Amorphoplanes digitatis: one gene and its partner. The protein of the gene in region 1 interacts with the protein of each later gene in a pairwise test. Links are inferred from orthologs where the notes say so. Each region holds a gene or a part of one and is shown on either strand. Other genes may lie near its edges. The genes, in order: ftsZ and rlmN.

The links.
Region 2: the proteins of ftsZ (region 1) and rlmN interact in binary tests that used the Escherichia coli proteins (3 or more experiments, as listed by UniProt). The link is inferred for Amorphoplanes digitatis from one-to-one orthologs.

The regions. Positions count from the first base shown.
Region 1 is NZ_JACHNH010000001.1:6,858,103-6,864,817, reverse strand. What follows is about bases 283-3,070. They hold ftsZ (cell division protein FtsZ), read left to right. Parts: upstream 283-1,006; coding sequence 1,007-2,134; downstream 2,135-3,070. Other genes in these bases: BJ971_RS29965 (YggS family pyridoxal phosphate-dependent enzyme), read left to right, coding at 2,139-2,867; BJ971_RS29975 (cell division protein FtsQ/DivIB), read left to right, coding at 283-723. Also shown: more of BJ971_RS29975, read left to right, coding at 1-282; BJ971_RS29960 (cell division protein SepF), read left to right, coding at 3,148-3,849; BJ971_RS29955 (YggT family protein), read left to right, coding at 3,873-4,178; BJ971_RS29950 (DivIVA domain-containing protein), read left to right, coding at 4,237-5,058; BJ971_RS42710 (hypothetical protein), read left to right, coding at 5,102-5,998; BJ971_RS29940 (DUF167 domain-containing protein), read left to right, coding at 6,287-6,550; BJ971_RS29935 (potassium/proton antiporter), read left to right, coding at 6,547-6,715. UniProt on the Escherichia coli protein: Essential cell division protein that forms a contractile ring structure (Z ring) at the future cell division site. The regulation of the ring assembly controls the timing and the location of cell division.
Region 2 is NZ_JACHNH010000001.1:1,010,374-1,017,295, forward strand. What follows is about bases 2,049-5,043. They hold rlmN (dual-specificity RNA methyltransferase RlmN), read left to right. Parts: upstream 2,049-2,954; coding sequence 2,955-4,133; downstream 4,134-5,043. Other genes in these bases: BJ971_RS04725 (phosphatidate cytidylyltransferase), read left to right, coding at 2,049-2,920; BJ971_RS04735 (DivIVA domain-containing protein), read left to right, coding at 4,174-5,043. Outside these bases: tsf (translation elongation factor Ts), read left to right, coding at 1-298; pyrH (UMP kinase), read left to right, coding at 401-1,165; frr (ribosome recycling factor), read left to right, coding at 1,221-1,778; more of BJ971_RS04725, read left to right, coding at 1,868-2,048; more of BJ971_RS04735, read left to right, coding at 5,044-5,178; BJ971_RS04740 (DUF2631 domain-containing protein), read right to left, coding at 5,232-5,459; BJ971_RS04745 (Rieske 2Fe-2S domain-containing protein), read left to right, coding at 5,591-6,922.

The DNA of each region.
Region 1 (6,715 bases):
ACCGACGCCGTACCGGCCTCCGTGCGGCGGTTCATGGCCCGCGCCCGCCGGCGCCGGCTCCGCGCGGCGCTGCCCTGGGCGGTCGGCGCGGGGGTCGCGCTGATCGCGGGCGCACTCGCCTGGATCGTGTACGGGACGTCGGTGCTCGGCGTGCGCGCCATCGAGGTCGTCGGCGCGGACTCGCTCGCGCCGCTCGATGTCGAGCAGGCCGCGGCCGTACGGATGAACCAGCCGCTCGCCGGGGTCGACCTGGACCGGATCCGCGGCCGGGTCGAGGCCCTGCCCGCGGTCGACCGCGCGATCGTCTCCCGGAGCTGGCCCTCGACGGTCGTGGTCGAGGTGGTGGAGCGCACGCCGGTCGCCGCGGTGCCCGTCGGCGACGCGTACACGCTCATCGACGCCGAGGGTGTCGCCTACCGGACTGTGTCGAGCCGGCCGGGCGGGCTGCCGGTGGCCCGGCTCGCCGCGCCGGGCCCGGAGGACATCAACACCCGCTCGGCCCTGACGGTGCTCTCGGCGCTGACCGCGGAGCTGCGCGACCAGCTGGTGTCCATATCGGTGCCGGCGCCGGCGCAGGTCAGCCTCGGGTTGCGCCGGGGCCGGACGGTGGTCTGGGGCGACGACACCCAGAGCGACAACAAGGCCCGGGTGGCCACCGCACTGCTCGAACGCAAGGGCGACACGATCGACGTCAGCGCCCCGGACGTGGTCACGATCCGTTAACCGGACGAAAAGGACCGAACGGCGCATTCCGTCACAGGTTACGGCTCAGTCGGATAGTCGCCATGTAAGCGGACGCCGACACGCCGCGTCGGTCCTTGGATGTCGCCTGAGGTCCGCTTACGTTGCCCACGAGAGGTTGAGTAGTTGACATAACACTAAGCCTCTAGTAGAGGGTGAGGGTTTCCTCGCCCTCCCTTGTACGGAGCGGATGTCGATGGCGGGTTCTTGGCCGGGCCGCTGGGGCCCTCGACACCTAAAACCCTGGAAGGGAAGGCTGAGCCCGATGACACCTCCGCACAACTACCTTGCGGTCATCAAGGTCGTCGGCATCGGTGGCGGCGGCGTCAACGCCGTTAACCGCATGATCGAGGTTGGGCTCAAGGGAGTCGAATTCATCGCGATCAACACCGATGCCCAGGCACTGTTGATGAGCGACGCCGACGTCAAGCTCGACGTCGGCCGCGAGCTGACCCGGGGCCTCGGCGCCGGCGCGCAGCCGGACGTCGGCAAGAACGCCGCCGAGGATCACCGCGACGAGATCGAAGAGGTGCTCAAGGGCGCCGACATGGTCTTCGTGACCTGCGGCGAGGGCGGTGGCACCGGCACGGGCGGCGCGCCCGTCGTCGCGAACATCGCCCGCAAGCTGGGCGCCCTGACCATCGGCGTGGTCACCCGGCCGTTCTCCTTCGAGGGCAAGCGCCGCCAGGTGCAGGCCGAGGCGGGCATCGACGAGCTGCGCAACCAGTGCGACACGCTCATCGTCATCCCGAACGACCGGCTGCTGGCGCTCGGCGACCGCGGCATCAGCATGATGGACGCGTTCCGCCAGGCCGACCAGGTGCTGCTCTCCGGCGTGCAGGGCATCACCGACCTGATCACCACGCCGGGTCTGATCAACCTGGACTTCGCCGACGTCAAGAGCGTGATGAGCGGCGCGGGCAGCGCGCTCATGGGCATCGGCAGCGCGCGCGGCGACAACCGCGCCGTCGAGGCCGCCGAGAAGGCCATCTCCAGCCCGCTGCTGGAGCAGAGCATGGACGGCGCGCGCGGCGTGCTGCTCTCCATCGCCGGCGGCTCCGACCTCGGCCTGTTCGAGATCAACGACGCGGCGCAGCTGGTCACCGACGCGGCGCACCCCGACGCCAACATCATCTTCGGCGCCGTCATCGACGACGCCCTCGGTGACGAGGTCCGGGTCACCGTCATCGCGGCCGGCTTCGACGGGGGCACGCCCTCGTACAAGCCGGCCGAGCCCGCGCGCAAGGTTCCGCAGCCCGCGGCCCCGCCCGCGGTCGCGCCGGCCGCGACGGTGCCGGTCACCCCGCCCGCGCCGCCGGCGGCCGCCCCGCCGCCGCGCCGGGTGCTCTTCGACGACGTCGACGTGCCGGACTTCCTGAAGAACGGCTCCTGAGCGGTTGACGGTCCAGGCACGCCGCGACCTGCTGGCGGCCTCGCTGGACGAGGTGCATCAGCGGATCGGGCGTGCCTGCGCGGCGGCCGGCCGCGATCCGGGCTCGGTGGCCCTGGTCGCGGTGACCAAGACCTACCCGGCGAGCGACGTGGTGCTGCTCGCCGGGCTCGGCGTCACCGACGTCGGCGAGAACAAGGACCAGGAGGCGGCCGCGAAGTCGGCGGCAGTCCGGGCGCAGGACGTCGAGGTGCGCTGGCACTTCGTCGGCCAGTTGCAGCGCAACAAGGCCAAGTCGGTCGTCACCTACGCCGACGTGGTGGAGTCGGTCGACTCGACGCGCCTGGCCGGGGCGCTGTCCACCGCCGCCGCGCGGCTGCGGGAGCGCCCGCTCGACGTGCTCGTGCAGGTGAGCATCGACGGTGATCCGGCCCGGGGCGGCGCGATCGCCGGTGCCGCGGAGGCCGACCGTGATCTGTGGCGGGTGGCGGCGGCGGTGAACGACGCCGAGGGCCTTCGGCTCGGCGGCGTGATGGCGGTGGCGCCGCTGGACTGGGAGCCGGAGCGGGCCTTCGCGGATCTGGCCGCGCTGACCGCGCGGCTGCGCTCGGAATACCCGGGCGCGACGGCCGTCTCGGCGGGCATGAGCGGCGATCTCGAGCAGGCCGTTCGGCACGGCGCGACACACGTACGGATCGGCACTTCTTTACTCGGGATGCGAAACACGCTGCGGTAGCCTTGCGGCGGGCAGCAAACTACATACGTGTTGTTTACGCGCGACGTGCCTCGGCCGACGCGCCCGACGACGCAGCGTCGCGGCGGGACCCGGTCGATGTTCGACGATCGGGTGCCTGTGCAAGGGGGGACGCGGCACGCCGAGGGGGCGCGGGCCGCACAGCGGACGGAGGTGGGGGCATGGACGAGCGGTTCGGCGCCGAGCAGGGGGCTGGGGGTAGCCACATGAGCAAGCTTGCGAGCGGATCATCAGCTCAGTGCCCGCCGGCGGGGGTGATGGCATGAGCGCATTGCGTAAGGCGGGGGTTTGGCTCGGACTCGTCGAAGAGGACGACCAGTACGACGATCGCTACCGCGACGGCGGCTACCGCGACCGTGACCGCGACCGTGACCGCGACCGTGACTCCGGTTACCGCTACGCCGACGAGTTCGCCGACGACGAGGACGACGTCGACGAGGCGCCGGCGCTGCCGCGCGCCCGCCAGGAGCGCAGCGGCCGCCTCGAGCGCGCCGCCGCCCGCATCGACCTCGAGCGTGACGACCACCACGATCGCCCCGAGCGCCAGGAGCGGGCCAGCGTCCGCTCGATCACCCGGCCGTCGGCGCCCGTCGCCGAGACGTCCAGCTACGCCACCCGCGACAACCTGGCGCTCGCGCCGCAGGCTCAGCCGCAGGCGCACCAGCGGATCGTCGAGGAGGACCAGCGCTACCAGATCACCACGCTGCACCCGACGACGTACCGCGAGGCGCGCACGATCGGCGAGCACTTCCGTGACGGCGTACCGGTGATCATCAATCTCACCGAGATGGACGAGAGCGATGCCCGCAGACTCGTCGACTTCGCGGCCGGGCTGGCTTTCGGGCTGCGCGGTACGATCGAGCGCGTGACCAACCGGGTTTTCCTGCTCTCACCGGCCAATGTCCAGGTCACCGCTGAGGACAAAGCCAAGATCGCTGAGGGTGGGTTCTTCAACCAGAGTTGACCCTAACGAGGGATCCGCCTGACGTGCTGTCGATCGTGTTCCAGATCATCTATCTGTTTCTCTACGTCTTCTTCCTGACCTTGTTGGCCCGGTTCGTCCTGGGTGCGGTGCTGCAGTACGGGCGTCGGTGGCAGCCGGGGCGCGGGGCGTCGGCGGCACTCGAATCGGTGTGGAGCGTCACTGATCCACCCCTCAAGGCGTTGAGGCGTGTGATCCCACCGCTTCGAATTGGTACCGTGAGTTTGGACCTGGCGTCCCTGGTCCTGCTGGTTATCCTGTTCGTGCTTTTGAACTTCGTGTTAGCGGAGTTGATCAGGAAGTTCGCGTGACCGCGTTCGCCCTGATCGACTGCGCCCCACGCGGCCGCAACTGACCCGAGGAGTTTCGATGCCGCTGACCCCGGCCGACGTGCACAACGTCGCCTTCAAGAAACCCCCTATCGGCAAGCGGGGGTATGACGAGGAGGAGGTCGACGCCTTCCTGGACGAGGTCGAGCGCGAGCTCGCCCGTCTGATCGAGGAGAACAACGAGCTGCGCGCCCAGGTGGAGCGCGGCGGTCGGGGTGGCGCACCAGCCGGTCCGAGCGCCGACCCGCGTCTGGCCGCCGAGCTCAACGACATGAAGGCCCAGCTCGACCGGGTGCAGCGCGACAAGTCTGCCGCTGAGCAGGCCGCCCGCCAGATGCAGGCCGAGCTTGAGCAGGTCCGGGCACAGGGCCCGGTCGGTGCCGGAGCCGGCGCCGCCGGCGGTGCCGACGGCGAGCAGCAGGCACTGCGCGTCCTCATGATGGCCCAGCGCACGGCCGACGACCACGTGTCCGACGCCCGCCGGGAGGCCGACAAGCTTCTCTCCGACGCCCGTTCCAAGGCGGAGGAGGTCACCCGCGAGGCCCGCGCCAAGGCGGATGCCCTCGAGCGCGACGCGCGCCAGCGGCACCAGGAGGCCATGGGCGGCCTGGACGCCAAGCGCTCCGCGTTGCAGAAGCACATCGAGGAGCTCAAGCAGTTCGAGCGCGAGTACCGCACCCGGCTCAAGGCGTACCTCGAGAGCCAGCTGCGCGACCTCGACGGTCGCGGCCAGGGCCTCGAAGCTGAGATGTCCCGCGCCGACGCCAACCGTTCGGTCGGCGGCTCGGGCGGTCTCGCCGCCGCGGGCCTCGCCGGCTCCTACGGCGGCAGCCGCGCCGGTTCCATCGAGACCGGCCGCTGAGCCTCGGCTTGCGGATCGGTTCCCACTGCGGCGGGGATGAGCCATGATCGTTGCTAGTTTGCTGCTCATCCTCGTCGCCGTGACGCTTCTCGTCCTCGGCCTCGCCGGTGGATCGAGCTCTCTGCTGATCAGTTCCATCGTTGCCAGCCTGCTGGCCGCGGTGGCGCTGGTCATCGGCGCCCGGCAGGCCTCGGCCGCCCGGCGCGCGGTGCGGGTACCGGGCGACGACCCGGTCGGCGAGCCGGCCCGTGCGCACCAGGACGCGGCCCGCGGCGGGGACCATCCGGCCGGCGATCCGTTCCCGGAGTTCGACGGCCCCCAGGACGACGAGGCCGCCTACGCCGCCGGCCGCCGCGACGCGGACGAGTACCACTCGGCCCCGGACGTGACCCAGCGGGTGCACCCGGACGCGGACCTCTACGACGATGCCGCCGCCGGCCGGACTTCCTCGGGTCAGGCCGCCGGCGCGGCCTCGCGCGCGGAGGATCCCGACTACGACCGGGCGGCCACCGTCATCGGCGGAGCCCGCGCCGCCGCGCCGGACGAGGACGCGTGGCGCGGTGAGCCGGCGCCCGCGGACGCCGCACCGGCCTTCGCCGAGGCCCCGGCCGCTCACGACCTGTCGTTCGCCGGGCCGGAGAGCTCCGGACCGGACTACGCCGGGCCGGCCGACGAGTTCGACGAGCCCGACCCGGACGACCCGGACGACGAACCGCTGCCGCAGGCCGTCCGCCCGGCGGACGCGGTCAAGGTGGCCCGGCTGGACGCCGAGGTGCTGGTCGTGGACGGCCGGCCGCGTTATCACCTGCCGGACTGCCCGCACCTGATCGGGCGCATGACCGAGGGCCTGCCTGTCGCGGAGGCGGTCGAGCTGGGCTTCAGCCCGTGCGGCCTGTGCCGCCCGGTGGATCGCCTGGTCGCGGCCGCCGCCCGGTACTGATCCGGGGCGCCTAGGGGTGCCTCGCGCCGTTGCCCGTAAGTGCAGCCCTTCGGCCCGCACGCGGACGGGTCGACGTGATAGCTCTCCGTGGTCGCCAATGATCACCGGGCGTTGCGGGGTGACCCCGGTGGGGCACGGGATCGAAGATCGGCACAATGGGGCATGGCCAAGCGTCGCGCTCCCTCCACCGACCCGGCCATCGCGCCCGGCGCGGCACAAACCGCCCGCGCGGGGTCCCCGGCGTCCACCGGGAAGGGCGGGCGGCCCGCGGCGGAGCGATCCTTCGCCGTGCGGGTTCGGCCCGGTGCCGGGCGGACCCGGGTGGGCGGACGCTACGACGGTCCGCACGGTCCGGCGCTGATCGTCGCGGTCGGCGCGCCCGCGGTCGACGGCAAGGCCACCGAGGCGGTGCGGCGTGCCCTGGCCGCCGCGCTCGGGCTCCGGCCCGGCGACGTCGAGCTGAAGATCGGTGCCACCAGCCGCGACAAGGTCTTCACCGTGGCCGGGGACGTCGGCGAGCGGCTGGCCGCGCTGCGTGACGGCACCCCATGACCGGCGGGCTCGATCTCGCGCTGCTCGTCGGTGCCGCCGTGCTGCTCGTCGCGGTGGCCGCCGTGCGGCTCTCCACCCGGCTCGGGCTGCCAAGCCTGCTCGTGTACCTGTTCATCGGCATGCTCATCGGGGAGGCCGGCTTCGGCATCCGCTTCGACGACGCCG
Region 2 (6,922 bases), 5.8 Mb from region 1 along the record:
CCGCGCGGTCGGCATGCAGATCACCGCCATGCGGCCGAAGTTCCTCACCCGCGAGGAGGTGCCCGCCGAGACCGTTGCGGCGGAGCGCCGCATCGCCGAGGAGACGGCGCGCGAGGAGGGCAAGCCCGAGCAGGCTCTGCCCAAGATCGTCGAGGGTCGGGTGAACTCCTTCTTCAAGGACTTCGTCCTGCTGGAGCAGGCCTCGGTCACCGACAACAAGAAGACGGTCAAGCAGGTGACCGCCGAATCCGGCATCGAGGTCACCCGCTTCGTCCGCTTCGAGGTCGGCCAGGAGTAATCCAGGCACCAGCGCACTGCGCGGGAGGCCGGGACGCGAGACAAGCGCCCGGCCTCCCCGTCACATAAGGTCTCGGGTTAGTGAAGGAAAGGGCGGACCGGCATGACGATGGTGACCGAGCAGACTGTCGTGGTCGATGAGGTTGCGGCGCCACGTTCCGAGCGGCCCCGGCGGGTCGTGCTGAAGCTCTCCGGTGAGGTCTTCGGCGGCGGTGCGGTGGGCGTCGACCCCGACGTGGTGCAGGGCCTCGCCCGGCAGATCGCCACGGCCACCCGGCGCGGCGTGCAGATCGCCGTTGTCGTCGGTGGCGGCAACTTCTTCCGCGGCGCCGAGCTGCAGAAGCGCGGCATGGACCGCAACCGGGCCGACTACATGGGCATGCTCGGCACGGTCATGAACTGCCTCGCCCTGCAGGACTTCCTCGAGAAGGAGGGCATCGAGACGCGGGTGCAGACCGCGATCACGATGGCCCAGGTCGCGGAGCCGTACATCCCGCTGCGCGCCATCCGGCACCTCGAGAAGGGCCGCGTCGTCATCTTCGGCGCCGGCGCCGGCATGCCGTACTTCTCCACGGACACGGTCACCGCGCAGCGGGCCCTGGAGATTCACGCCGACCTGGTACTGATGAGCAAGAACGGCGTCGACGGGGTCTACACTGCCGATCCGCGCACCGATCCGGACGCGCGCAAGATCGACCACATCACCTTCGCGAGCGTGCTCCAGCAGGGCCTGCGGGTGGCCGACCAGGCCGCGTTCAGCCTCTGCGAGGAGAATGGCCTGCCGATGCTGGTCTTCGGTGCGCAGGGCGACGACACGATCGTCCGTGCCGTCAGCGGTGAGAAGATCGGCACCCTGATCACCACGTGATCCGCTCCACCCACATTTTCTACGACGACCAGAAGGATCAAGGAGGCGGACAGCGGTGATCGACGAGACCCTCTTCGAGGCCGAAGAGAAGATGGAGAGCGCGGTCGAGCACGCCAAGGAGGAGTTCGCCGCGATCCGTACGGGACGTGCCACGCCGGCGATGTTCTCCAAGATCGTCGTCGACTACTACGGCGCTCCGACCCCGGTGACCCAGATGGCGTCCGTCGGCGTGCCGGAGCCCCGCATGGTGATCGTCAAGCCCTACGACGCGACGCAGCTCGGCCCGATCGAGCGCGCCATCCGCGACTCGGACCTCGGCGTCAACCCCAACAACGAGGGCACGCAGCTGCGTATCCACCTCCCGCAGATGACGGAGGAGCGGCGCCGCGAAATGATCAAGGTGGCGCGGACCAAGGCCGAGGAGGGCCGCGTCGCGATCCGCAACGTGCGCCGCAAGGCCAAGGAGCAGCTCGACCGCTTCGTCAAGGACGGTGAGGCCGGCGAGGACGACGGCCGCCGCGCCGAGAAGGAGCTCGACGACGTCACACACCGGTACGTCACGGTGGTCGACGAGCTGGTCAAGAACAAGGAAGCTGAGCTGCTCGAGGTCTGATGTCGTACCTCGAGCCCCGCGGTGGGCAACACCCTTCCGGCGGCCGGGCGCCCGGGCAATCCGGCGCCCCGGCCCCGTATGTCTCCGGCGTGCCCGCCGAGGAGCCCGACCCCTACGCGGCCTACCGGCGCCGGGAGGAGGCGCAGCGGGCGACCGAGACCGGTCCGAACTGGGACGCGTTCGCGCCCGGCCCGCCGCAGCCGTCCGGGCCGCCCTGGGCCGCACCCACCGCCGCCACCTCGACCTCACAGGCGGAGTGGGAGTTGACTGAGGCAGAACGCCCCCGCGGGCCGGGCCGGCGCCGGGCCGGGCGCGACGGCAAGCCACCGGCCGGCCGCGCGGGCCGCAACCTGCCCGCCGCGATCGGGGTCGGCACCGGCCTGGTCCTGATCGTCCTGGCCTCGCTGTTCCTCTGGAAGCCTGCCTTCCTCGGCGTGATCGCCCTGGCCACGTGCGGTGGCATCTGGGAGATGGCGCGGGCGCTGCGCACCACCGGCGCCCGGCCGCCGCTGATCCCGCTGCTCGCCGGCGGCCTGCTGATGACGGGCGTGGCCTGGTACGGCAGCACCGACGCCCTCGAGCTCGGCCTGCTGGTCACGGTCCTCGCCGCGGTCCTGTGGCGCCTGGCCGACGGCGTCGCCGACCTGAAACGGGACGTGGCGGCCGCCGCCCTGATCGCCGTCTACGTGCCGTTCCTGCTGAGCTTCGGCGTGCTGCTGGCGCGGCCAGAGGACGGCCCCGAGCGGGTGTTCATCGCGCTGCTCGCCGTGGTGTTCTCCGACACCGGCGGCTACGCGGCCGGCGTCTTCCTCGGTAAACACCCGATGGCGCCGACGATCAGCCCGAAGAAGTCCTGGGAGGGCTTCGGCGGCTCGGTCGTCGCCTCGGCCGTCGGCAGTTCGGTGCTCGCGTACCTCCTGCTCGACGTGCCGTTCTACTGGGGTCTACTGTTCGGCGCGGCGATCTCGGTCGTGGCCGTGCTGGGCGACCTGGCCGAGTCGATGCTCAAGCGCGACATCGGCATCAAGGACATGAGCAACCTGCTGCCCGGGCACGGCGGGCTGATGGACCGGCTCGATTCGATCCTCTTCGCGGTGCCGACGGCGTTCCTGCTGCTCTCGCTCATCGCGCCGCCGGGGTAGGCATGCGCGCGCGACGTGGGAGACTGGAGAAGCCATGACGATTCTTCCGCTCATCCCGACCAGCCCGGACACCCCCGACGCGGTGGTCACCCGCAGCCGCCCCGCGATGCCCCCACGCCATCTCGCGGACCTGGACCTGGCGGGCCGCCGCGCGGCCGTCACCGGCCTCGGCGAGCCCGCGTTCCGGGCCAAGCAGCTCTCCACCCACTATTTCGGGCGGCTGGTGCGCGACCCCGCCGAGATGACGGACCTGCCGGCCGCGTCGCGCGCCAAGCTCACCGACGACCTGCTGCCCACGCTGCTCACCCCGCAGCGCGAGATGGCCTGCGACGACGGTGCCACGCGTAAGACGCTGTGGCGGTTGCACGACAACGCGATGGTCGAGAGCGTCCTGATGGGCTATCCCGACCGCATCACCGCGTGCGTGTCCAGCCAGGCGGGCTGCGGCATGGCCTGCCCGTTCTGCGCGACCGGCCAGGCCGGGCTCACCCGCAACCTCTCGACCGCCGAGATCGTCGACCAGGTCGTCTATCTCGCCGGCGTCGCCGCCTCGGGCGCGGTCACCGGCTCGCCGCCGCGGCTGTCCCGGGTCGTGTTCATGGGCATGGGCGAGCCGCTGGCCAACTACCCCCGGGTGATCCAGGCCGTGCGCCGCCTGGTCGCACCCGCACCAGAGGGACTGGGCCTCTCACAACGGCATATCACCGTCTCCACCGTGGGTCTCGTACCGGCGATGCGACGATTGATCGCCGAAGAGCTGTCCGTGACCCTTGCGCTGTCACTGCACGCCCCTGATGATGATCTGCGCGATGAGCTAGTGCCCGTCAACCAGCGTTGGAAGGTGGCCGAGGTGCTCGATGCCGCGTTCGACTACGCGGCGCAGACCGGTCGTCGGATCTCCATCGAATACGCCCTGATCAGGGACGTAAACGATCAGCCCTGGCGTGCCGACCTGCTCGGCAGGCTGTTGCACGGCAAGCTGGCGCATGTGAATCTCATCCCACTCAACCCGACGCCGGGTAGCAGGTGGGACGCCAGCCCCAAGCCGGTCGAGCGGGAGTTCGTCCGCCGGCTGCGCGAGGCGGGAGTGGCGACGACCGTCCGGGACACCCGCGGGCGGGAGATCGACGGTGCGTGCGGCCAATTGGCCGCGAGTGAGCTGACGGTGGTGGACGCTGGGGGCGCCACCGCCGACGCGGAGGTGGAACGATGACGGGGCTGAAGTCCCTGCGGACGCTGATTTGGGAGACGTTGTGACGAGTCAGGGACAGCGTTTCCGGCGGCGCGCGCTGCGCCGCGGTTACAAGGTCGACGAGGTCGACGCTTTCCTGGACCGGGTCGAGGCGACCCTGGCCGGCGAGCAGTCCGGCGCTCCCGTCGGTGCCCAGGAGGTGCACGACGTGGTGTTCCGCGTGCGCTTCGGCGGCTACGACGAGTGGCAGGTCGACCTGCACCTGGACCGGGTGGAGCGCCAGCTGGCCGAGTTCGAGGACCGTGGCGGGCGCGGCCCCGACGCCCGGATGACCCCGGACCGGATGCAGCCGGAGCCGATGCGCGGCGGCATGCAGTCCGACCGGATGAGCCAGGCGCTGGGCCGCTCGGCCCCGCCCACCGAGCGCCTGCCCGCGCCGGTGCGCGACGATCGCCAGTTCGCCCGCGAGGACCCCTACGGGCGTGAGGACCAGTACGCCCGCGAGGACCCGTACGGTCGGCAGCAGCCGCAGTTGCCGCAGCGGCCCCAGATGCCCGCTCCGGACCCGTACGGCGGCCGCTATGAGGGCGGTGGCGGCTACGGTCAGCAGCAGCCTCAGCAGCAGCAGCCGGGGCCCTCCGGTTACGACACGGGCGCCTACGACGCGTTCGAGCCGGGACGGCACGGCAAGGCCGACATGACGGCCGAGATGCGGCTACCCGATCGCGACCGCGGCGGCTACGGCGGCCCGGCCCCGATGAGCGCGCCGCCGATGAGCGGACCGCCGATGGGTGGCCCGCCGATGGGCGGCAGCCCGGAGCTCTACCGGGTGGATCAGCTGCGCCGCACGTTCCAGCCGCGCCGCTTCGGCAGCGGTTACGACCCGGTGCAGGTCGACCGGTTGTTCGAGAGCATCCTGCAGGCCATGACCGGCCGCGGCCCGATGCCGGTTCCGGAGAACGAGCTCGACACGCTGCAGTTCGGGCTGGTTCCCGGCGGTTACTTCGAGGCCGAGGTCGACGCCGCGCTGCGCGAGGTCAAGGACCTCCTGCTGCGCCGGCGCTGAGCACGTGAAAAGGCCCGCGCCCGTTGCCGGGTGCGGGCCTTTCGCGTACGCGGTTACTGGTCGTTGGGCTTGAGGCCGTTGCGGCGCAGCACCACATCGGCGACCACGGCGCCGACCAGCAGCAGGGCGGTGCCGATGAGCCAGATGTCCTCGGTGTTGCCCTCGTGGTTGCCCCAGAGCATCAGCAGCAGGATCACCGCGGTGCCCAGCGCGCCGATGCGGGCCCATTTGCGGTTGCCCGGCTTGAGCTGGTCGGGGGCGTAAACCGGCTCTTCTGCCACGACTGGATCCTCCTGCGGCGACGGCGAGTACGACCCGATCATTTTGGCACGACGGCTCCGCGCGCGGCCCACCAACCCGGACCCGGTACCTTCGATCCCATCGGAACACTCCGGATCGAGGGAGCTAAACGGTGCGGATCACGGGCACTGGCCACGCCAGCATGCGGATCGACACGGGCGCGGGCAGCATTCTGTGCGACCCGTGGGTCAACCCGGCGTATTTCGCGTCGTGGTTCCCGTTTCCGGACAATTCCCTGCTGGACTGGGAGACGCTCGGCGACGTCGACTACCTCTACGTGTCCCACCTGCACCGGGACCACTTCGACGCCGAGCACCTGAAGCGCTTCGTCAGCAAGAAGGCGACGGTGCTGCTGCCGGAGTATCCGACCAGCCAGCTCGAGGACGAGCTGCGTGAGCTCGGCTTCACCAGCTTCTTCAAGACCAGGAGCGACGAGGTCCACGAGCTCGACGGCGGCCTCAAGGTGATGATCCAGGCCCTGATCAGCCCCACGGACGGCCCGATCGGCGACTCGTCGCTGTGGGTGGAGCACGACGGCGTACGGGTGCTGAACCAGAACGACGCCCGCCCCACGGACCTGACGACCTTCGCCGAGCTGGGCCACGTGCACGCGCACATGCTCCAGTTCTCCGGCGCGATCTGGTACCCGATGGTCTACGAGCTGCCGCAGGCGGCCAAGACCGCGTTCGGCAAGCAGAAGCGCGACCGCCAGTTCGACCGCACCTGGCGCTACATCGACGACCTGAAGGCCGACCACGTCTTCCCGATCGCCGGCCCGCCGTGCTTCCTCGACGACGAGCTGTGGCAGTTCAACGACATCTTCGGCGACGAGGGCAACATCTTCCCGGACCAGTCGGTCTTCATGAGCGAGTACGCGAAGGTCGGCGGCACCAACGGCGTGGTCCTGCTGCCGGGCAGCGTCACGGAGCTCACGACGTCGTCGATCGAGACGAGCCACCCGACCGACGTCGACGGGTTCTTCGCGAACAAGAAGCAGCACCTCGAGGAGATGCGCGAGCGCAAGGCGCCGATCATCGCCGCCGAGAAGGCGTCCTGGCGGCACCCCGAGATCGACGTGCTTGGCGAGCTCAAGAAGCGCATCGAGCCGCTGCTGGAGGAGTCGATCTACCTGGCCAAGGGCGTCGGCGGGCCGGTCCGCTTCGACCTGGTCGGCTACGAGGGCGAGTCCATCGAGTCGATCGTCGTGGACTTCCCGGGCAAGCAGGTCCGCCCGTACGCCGACGAGAAGGTCCGCTACCGCTTCAAGACCCAGCGCGAGCTGATCGAGCACCTGATCTTCATCGACGAGGGCGACTGGGTGAACTCGCTGTTCCTGAGCTGCCGCTTCTCCGCGGCCCGGATCGGCCAGTACAACGAGTTCGTCTACGCGTTCTTCAAGTGCCTCTCCGAGGAGCGGCTCCAGTACGCCGAGGGCTGGTACGAC